One region of the Pseudoalteromonas sp. P1-13-1a genome, then DNA from elsewhere that is predicted to be linked to it. Evidence: riboswitches for the same ligand, from Rfam matches in the RefSeq annotation. Region 1 holds a riboswitch; the other holds the start of a gene.
The links. Region 1 has a riboswitch for cobalamin ahead of AN391_RS08085 (TonB-dependent receptor domain-containing protein). Riboswitches for the same ligand answer to the same signal wherever they lie in the genome.
Positions count from the first base shown of each region.

Region 1 (4,433 bases):
TCTCTGACCACAGTAATGAGCGCGGTGCCTTTAGTATTAGCATCGGGCCCAGGCGCAGAAAGTCGCATGGTAATTGGTGTGGTGGTATTTACAGGCGTTATAGTATCAACATTACTAACGCTGTATGTTGTCCCTACAGCGTACTATGCCCTAGCTCGCAACACACAATCGCCCGAGTTTTTGCAGCAAAAATTAAATAAGCAAGCCGACTCTCACCCGCTAAAAGACAGCGAAGAAACTTAACTGAGCTTAGACTGCGCCGTAACTTGCTGTTGCGGCGCAATCAATTTATGCTCGCTGTAATACTGCAACATACATAATTAGGACAACTTATGAGCACATCAACACAACTAGCAACATTTGGTGGAGGCTGTTTTTGGTGTATAGACGCCGCATTCAGGCGTGTAAAGGGTGTACTTAATGTCAGCTCAGGTTACACTGGCGGCAATACCGACAACCCCACATATAAATCGGTTTGCTCAGGTACAACAGGTCATGCTGAGGTTGTTCAACTGGAGTTTGACAGCGATGTAGTGAGCTTTGAAACCCTGCTTAGCATGTTTTTTACCTTACACGATGCCACACAATTAAATCGCCAAGGTAACGATATTGGCACACAGTATAGAAGTGTTGTTTATTACCACAACGATGCACAATTAAAGCAAACCAATGAGATGATAGCCCAGCTACAAAATCATATTAGCGAGCCAATAGTGACAGAGGTTAGCCCTGCTACAACGTATTACCCTGCAGAGCATTATCATCAAGATTACTACAACGAAAACCCACAGCAAGGTTACTGTAGTGTTTTAATAGCACCTAAATTACACAAGTTTGAAACTGTATTTAAAGCGTTTTTAGCTGACTAGCTAATTTGCGTTGTTAAATTGATTCTAAACACACATTAAAAAGCCCGATATAAATCGGGCTTTTGTATATTAAATAACGCGATTAAAACTGATAGCTTGCCCCTGCAAAAAAGCGACGTTCTGGGGTGTTATAGTAGTAGACTTCACCGCTTGTAAAGTCAGCTCTTGAGTCAACCACATTGTAATCTCTGTCAAATAAGTTCTCTACACGAAGCGACAACTCAATACTATCGTTTAGCTGATAGTTGCCCGCTATGTTCCAAAGTGTATACGATCCTAGGCGCGTTACAGCCCCCTCGCGATCACTGCGGTATTGCACATCAATGCGAGCATCAAAATCTCCAAACTGCTTTGCGATTTCCCAATTAACAGTGCGCTTGGCAACGTTACGTAGCTCGTCGCCGGTTTCTTTATTTTCAGCACTTAAGTACGCAAAATTAAAGCGGCTATCAAACCCAAAAATTTGTTGAGCAAGGCTAAACTCAACCCCTTCATAGCGAGCTTCGTTTATATTAGCTAATGCAAAGTTTGCATCGTAATCAATTTTATCTTCGATATCGTTTCTAAAAATTGCAACATCGACTTGTGCACTGTCAAAATTAACATTAACACCAAGTTCGCGGTTTGTTGATTTTTCAGGTTGCAGGTCCGGATTACTAAAATTTGGGTAGTATAAATCGTTAAACGTAGGTGCTTTAAAACCCGTGCTTTGACTAATTCTAAATGTTGAATTTTCAGATAAATGATAACCGGCCGCCGCAGTATAGGTTGTTTCATCGCCAAACTGTTCATCGTCGTCTTGGCGAAGAGTTAAATTGGCAAGCACAGTATCGGTGTCGTAGTAAGCCCCAACAAACACAGCTAATACATCACGGCTATCTTCATCAAAAGCTTGAGAACTGTGTGATACATCATCCTTATACCAATTAACGCCGCCGCTAATATTAAGCGTATTAGTTAAACGGTATTGGCCGTTGTAATCTACTTGCGAACGTTTAGTAATAAACGTACTGGTTGTTGGCCCACCTGTAGAAAAATCGACATACGTGCTGTCAGAATCATCCGTTGCAAAAGCAACCTCAAGAGCATGAGATTGGTTAGTGTAGTTTTTGCTCCACTTCGCCGACAGTTGATAGTTTTTAAAGTCCCCTCTTTCGACTGTGCTCGTGGCAGGGCTAAAGCTGCTATCATAATCTGCGTAACCTTCGCTGTACTGACCTAGTAGCTTAAAATTACCATAGTGAGCGTCAGCATAATTGACTTTAAAACCTAGATTCTTATTTTCGTAACCATCGTCATCTGGGGCAACACCTTGCAGCGCGTCAAAGCCATCTGTTTTTTCAAAACCGGCGTTAAAAGCGCTAGTCACAGCAGCCGATTTAACAGAGCCCGCAAGCTGGTAGTTTTGATAGGTATTAGAGCCAAATGTGGCATCAAGGGAGGTATTGCTCGCTTCGCGCGTTATTATATTAATAACACCAGCTAAGGCATCTGAGCCATAAACAGCGGCACGCGATCCTTTTATGATCTCGATTCGCTCAATACTATTTAGCGGCACGTTACTTAGTGCTTTTTGGCCAAGTGTGGCTGAGCCCGTGCGAACGCCATCAATTAAAATTAACGTATCGCCAGAACCCGTACCACGTAGAGACACGCCCGACGTTTGGCCAAAGCCCCCATTAGGATTAATTTGAAAACCCACTTGTGTGCTTAGTAAGGTTGGTAAATCGCGTACATTACTTTTGTCTATTTGTTCTCGACTGATAACATTAACGCTTGCTAAAACATTATTTATTGATTGTTCAAATTTATTAGCGGTTACAGTGATTTTTTCAATTGGATTTTCTGAAGCAGAGGCAGAAAAAGACAACGCAGCCGAGATAGCAACGCCAAGAGTTGTTTTATTTAGCATGATGTTCCTTATCTTTGCCCACCGCAAAGATTTAAGTAAGTAAGATTACTTCAAGGCCGGTCTCCGGACTCAGTAAACACATAAATGCGTTAATACTTTACCGTTGCGGGGGCAGTGTTGGGATCGCTTTTATCATAAAGGCTCACCAACTTCCCGATTATCTTGCTGTTAGTTTTAATACTTTAAACCCTGTATTTAGCAAACAGCAAGCACCTTGAAAATAGGCGGTTATTGTGAGCAGTTTGTTTACAAATGTCAACGGACGTCTATATAGCTAAAAGCTAAATTAATTGTTTTGTGTAAAGCTAGAGGTTATGCCATATGAGCTTAAAAGCGCGGTGATTTTTGGTTTTATTTCGGGCGCATTTAAAAGCTTATCCATTTGTTTTACCGAAATTTTACTGCGCGAAGGGTTAACTAAAAAGTGAGTATCGTATATAGCATCTGGTGTATTGCTCCTATAAAGTAGGTCCATATTAAAAATGTTATTCTTTTTAAAATATTGATAAGCAATATTGTTTATAACCCCTACATCTGCTCGCTTTAATAGCAGCATTTTTACAACGTTAAACTCATCAATTGTTAAACTAACTTGGTGTTCTTCACTTAAATATTGTGCATCAGTTTTAAAATCAGCAAAACGATAGGAATACCCCAATACCCCCGCTTTTGTTAAATCATGTAAGTCGTCGAAATAGCTTTGCTTTTGGGCGTTCTGTGCTAACGTATACAGCTCATTTTTAGCAATAACATAAAAACTCGTTTCCTGTAAGGCGCTTCTTGATCCCTCGGGCACCCATTGCTTAGCCATTAAAAACAACACATCAAACTCACCCCACTCCACCCACTTTTTGAGCCTTTTTACAGGCAAAGAGTTAAGCGTAAATTTATAGTCATTTTGAGAATCATTGAGTATTTTAATAAACTCTGGAGCTACTCCTTGCTCTTTTTCAGCATTAATAATAATTGGAAAGTAACCGTCCTCTACCAACACATCTACATTTATTGGCTTAGCATAACTAAACTTACTGCACACAATGATCATTATAAAAATAAAAAACTTAAGCATTTAAAGCCTTTAACAGTCACTATTAAGTAATATTGATATTAAGAATAGCCTAATATACGCAACTGCGTGCTAAGCAGGTTTAATAATGCATTTAAATAATGTTCAAAGAGTATGGAAGCACAGTAGAGTGATTTTACGCAGGTAAAAGGGGTTTAGGGTTGCGAGTAAATAAAGGCTGTAATTAGGGCGGGGTAAAATGTGTGGCTAATACATTTAATAACCACACATTTAAATTTTCACTTTAAAATACTAAAGGCACTTAGCTAATTAATCGCGAAAGTTTTTAAACTGGAAAGGCTGACCTAAATCTGCAGTGCGAACGACTTGCATAGCGGCTTGTAAATCGTCACGCTTTTTACCCGTCACACGTACTTCTTCACCTTGAATAGCAGCTTGTACTTTTACTTTTGAGTCTTTAATGGCTTTAACTACTTTTTTAGCCATGTCTTTTTCGATACCTTGTTTAAGTACAACATTACGAAACACATTTTTGCCAGCACGAGTAATATCTTGCAAATCTAAGCTTGCCACGTCCATACCTCGTTTAGAAATTTTAGCGGCTAAAATATCAAACAATTGCATT
Region 1 covers NZ_LKDV01000009.1:61,214-65,646, reverse strand. The annotation lists gene AN391_RS08095 (efflux RND transporter permease subunit) at 1-243, shown strand, start outside; gene msrA (peptide-methionine (S)-S-oxide reductase MsrA) at 333-869, shown strand; gene AN391_RS08085 (TonB-dependent receptor domain-containing protein) at 952-2,781, opposite strand; cobalamin riboswitch at 2,818-2,981, opposite strand; gene AN391_RS08080 (hypothetical protein) at 3,068-3,850, opposite strand; gene AN391_RS08075 (YajQ family cyclic di-GMP-binding protein) at 4,118-4,433, opposite strand, start outside.

Region 2 (4,433 bases), on a different contig from region 1:
CCCAATATATGGGATGCCTTTTTACAATTTGGCATTACTAATATAGTGTCGGCTATGCCTGGGGTGTCGCTAGTTGCAGAGGTTAAAGCCCAGCAAGAAAGCACACGGTTATTATTAGAGCGGACGCTTGATTTAGCCATTTTATTTGACCCACCTAAAGTGGATGAGCTTGTGGTTGAGCGAATTTGCGAGCTACCAATTATTCCTGTCAGTGGCTATGACACAGCAACTAACGAAAACTTTTTTGATAACCAATATGTATATGTTGATTGGGGCACTACTTTTTCGCTGTGGCATGCGCGTCAATTTACGGGTAAAACGCCTCCTTATTTTAGAACCAGTACGGGGCGTATCGCGCTTGATTTAATTATTCAGTGTGGTGGCAGTGCGTTTATACCCGAGGTGCTTGTTGAATCTCATTTAGAAAAGGGTGAGCTGTTCCATGTAAAAGATGTTGAACATACCTCGCGTGATATTTTTGTGGCCTACCACAGAGACAACGAACAAAAAGAGTTAATAGAAACCTTGATTAACTTATTACCTAAAATAAATGCTCATCAGCCTATTGATGAACACTAAATACCGACTATTATTTTTAGTGAGATTGAGTGGGTACAATTTTGTTTATTAAATATTCATGTCAGTTTGTTTTCAGGATTTAGACACTTTTATTAAAATAAAAAGACAAAAATGTTTCCTTTGTAATATATCTGTCATTTAACGATGACAAACTGCAGCTGTTTTAAAAAATTAGTTTTGTGATTATCGAGGAAATAACATGAATTTTGTAAAATCGAGCTTATGTATTGCTCTAGTAAGTGGTTTATCTTTTAGTGCGTTTGCAGATGTTGATGTTTACGGTAAAGCGAATGTTACTGTGCAATCATCTGATGACGGTGAAGGGTCTTTCACTGAAATTAAAAGTAATGCATCTCGCTTTGGCCTAAAGGGATCTGAAAAGATCACAGATGGATTAGAAGCGGTTTATAAGTTTGAGTTTCAAGTTGATGTATCTGACGCTGACTCTAAAGGTGATAACGACGACAATATTTCTGCACGCAACCAATACGTAGGTTTAAAAGGTGCTTATGGTCAAGTTGTTGTGGGTCGTAACGATACGGCACTTAAGCAATCACAAGGCAAATTAGATTTATTTAATGATCTTGAAGGCGATATTAAAAACGTCTTTAAAGGTGAAAACCGCTTGGGTGATTCAATCACTTATACATCTAAAAGCTACGAAGGTTTTAAAGTACTTGCTACATTTATTGCCGAAGATGACGTAGATGCAGATAACGGTTATTCAATGGCGGTTACCTACGGTGACGCTGCACTTAAAAAGAGTGCGGTTTACGCCTCGGTTGCAGCCGATAGCGAAGTAAATGGCTACGATGTAGTGCGTGCGTCAATCCAAGGTAAAGTAGAGAGCTTTAAATTAGGCGCTATGTACCAAACTCAAGAAAAAGTAGACGGTAGCGCAGAAGCGGATGGCTACTTATTAAACGCAGCCTACAGCATGGGTAAAAACACGTTTAAAGTGCAGTACCAAGCAATGGACTTTGATGATAGTGATGACAAAACGGCAGTTTCTGTAGGTGTTGATCATAAGTTTAATAAAAACATTAAAGTATTTGGTTTTTACTCAAGCTTTGATATGGACAACAATGTTGACCAAGATTACGTTGGCTTAGGTATGGAATACAAGTTTTGACTATTCGCTAAATTAGTTAAAACGCTCCCTTTTTAACCGCGCTCCTTTGAGCGCGGTTTTTTTGCTTTAAATTATTTACTTACCCGCCCATAATAGACGCTCATTTGGAATGGGGTGAAATTCCTCAACTATTCCCGTAACTGTAATGAGCACCGTGCTTTAAGTCAGATACAAATGAATAAAATATTTTAACGAGCGGGTAAACTCATTTTATTAGTGCACTATTTTTTTAGTGGTGTCTTAGTGAGTGCGCGTTTTTAAAGGACTCACTTTGCAAACTACATTAGCGCCAAACACGCCTTTATTAGACATTCAAAATGTGTCGTGGGAAGTTGATAATCACGCCATTTTAAACACTATTAATTTGCCTATAACAAAGGGTAAATTTATTGGCTTAATAGGCCCAAATGGGGCGGGTAAGTCGAGCTTACTGCGCTGTTTGTATCGCTTTAATAAACCCACCACAGGCAAAATTACTTTTAATCAGCAGGATATTTGGCAGCTTAAAAGTGAAGATTACGCAAAATATGTTGCTGTCGTTCTGCAAGAAACGCCTGCTCAATTTAACCTAACGTTATTTGATGTGGTTGCCCTTGGGCTTACGCCTCATAAACCACTATTTAGCGCCACCACCCACAGCGACAAACAAAAAATTACACAGGCAATAAAAACCGTAGGGCTTGAGCAGCAGTGTAAGCAAAATTTTGAATCACTTTCGGGGGGCGAAAAGCAACGAGCATTAATTGCCCGCGCCATAGTGCAACAACCGCAATTACTCATTATGGATGAGCCAACCAGCCATTTGGATGTTAAATACCAAATACAAGTGATGGAATTAGCAAAATCGCTAGGGGTCACTGTGTTTGCCTCATTTCATGATTTAAATTTAGCAGCTGCTATGTGCGATGAACTGGTGGTTATTAATAAAGGCAAAATAACACATACAGGCTCGCCTGAACAGGTACTTAGTGAAGAGATGCTAGCAGATGTTTTTGGGGTATGTGCGCACGTAACCAGCCACCCGCAGCGCACAGAAAATGGCCAAACTATTCCTCATATTACTTACTTTTATGGCTATTAATTAAATGGATATAACAAACATAAACCCGTGGACTATTTTTATAGCTGCCTCATTAATTGCACTGGGCAGCCTTTTTAGTGCACTGAGCTTTGGCGCAGCAGATACACCGTTAAGTGATGTGTTCACCGGAGTTTTATCGGCAGGGGAGGGCTCGCTTAACGCACGTATTATTTATGAGCTTAGGTTGCCCCGTACTTTACTTGCCTTTATGGCGGGCGCAGGTTTGGCTATTGCTGGGCTTATTTTGCAAACGGTTACTCGTAACCCGCTCGCCGATCCATACTTATTTGGTATATCGTCAGGTGCGTCGTTTGGGGTTGTACTGCTTATGGCTGTGACAGGTATAAGTGCTGGGTTTATGTTATCGACTGCTGCCTTATTAGGGAGCTTTTTAGCTATGGGCTTATTGATACTTATTGCTGGGCGGCAAAAAAATACGCACGTAGAGTCTATGTTGTTAGCAGGTGTGGCGCTGTCGTTTTTATTTAGCGCATTTACCAGTTTATTGTTGTATTGGAGCGACCCGCAAGCAGTGGCTGGTATTTTATTTTGGACGTTAGGTAGCTTTGCCCGCGCACAATGGGCCACGTTATGGTTGCCATGTATGGTTATAGTGGTGTGTATTGGCTTTATGCTGAGCTTTAAAAGACAGTTAAATGCGCTGCTTCTTGGCGATGAAAGCGCCATAACGCTTGGGGTGCGTGTGCACCGGTTTAGAATTTTTATGCTGGTATTGAGCTCCTTAATAACGGCCGTGCTGGTGGCCTTATGTGGCGGTATTGGTTTTGTAGGTTTAATGGTGCCGCACATAGTGCGCTTTTTTATATCTCAAGGCAGTACTGCTGGCTTACTCATCACAAGCTTAGTGGGTGGCACGTTTATGGTGTGGGTCGATGTGCTTTCGCGCTCATTACTTAAAAACCAAGAGCTCCCTGTAGGGGTGATTACAGCAGCTATGGGTAGCGTATTTTTTCTAAGCTTGCTCTTTTTTAGAAAAACAAAGGCATAGGGCGGATGAAAACCTTAATGATTCAAGGCACTACGTCAGATGCCGGAAAAAGCACCTTAGTCGCTGCGCTTTGCAGAGTATTTGCAAAGCGAGGTGTAACGGTTGCGCCTTTTAAACCGCAAAATATGGCGCTTAATAGCGCGGTTACGAAAGAAGGCGGCGAAATAGGCCGAGCGCAAGCTTTGCAAGCAATAGCGGCTAATGTAGAGCCTCAAAACGACTTTAATCCTATATTACTTAAACCAAATAGCGATACGGGCGCACAAGTTATTATTCATGGCAAAGCCATTAGTAATATGGAAGCGAGCAACTATCACGACTACAAAAAAGTGGCGATGGATGCGGTGCTTGCCTCGCATAAACGCCTAGCTAAACAGTTCGATTTATTATTGGTTGAGGGCGCAGGCAGCCCCGCAGAAATAAACCTTCGCGAAAACGACATTGCCAATATGGGGTACGCAGAAGCGGTAGATTGCCCTGTCATTATTATTGCCGATATAGACAAAGGCGGTGTGTTTGCGCATTTAGTGGGCACACTTGCGCTGCTAAGCGAATCTGAGCAAGCGCGCGTAAAAGGCTTTGTTATAAACCGCTTTAGAGGCGATATCAGCTTATTGCAAAGTGGACTAGAT
Region 2 covers NZ_LKDV01000030.1:26,396-30,828, forward strand. The annotation lists gene AN391_RS16030 (LysR family transcriptional regulator) at 1-579, shown strand, start outside; gene AN391_RS16035 (porin) at 779-1,711, shown strand; cobalamin riboswitch at 1,768-1,904, shown strand; gene AN391_RS16040 (ABC transporter ATP-binding protein) at 1,983-2,792, shown strand; gene AN391_RS16045 (iron ABC transporter permease) at 2,797-3,801, shown strand; gene AN391_RS16050 (cobyric acid synthase) at 3,807-4,433, shown strand, end outside.
Region 2: it holds a riboswitch for cobalamin, as region 1 does, so the genes downstream of both, AN391_RS16040 (ABC transporter ATP-binding protein) here and AN391_RS08085 (TonB-dependent receptor domain-containing protein) in region 1, are expected to answer to the same signal.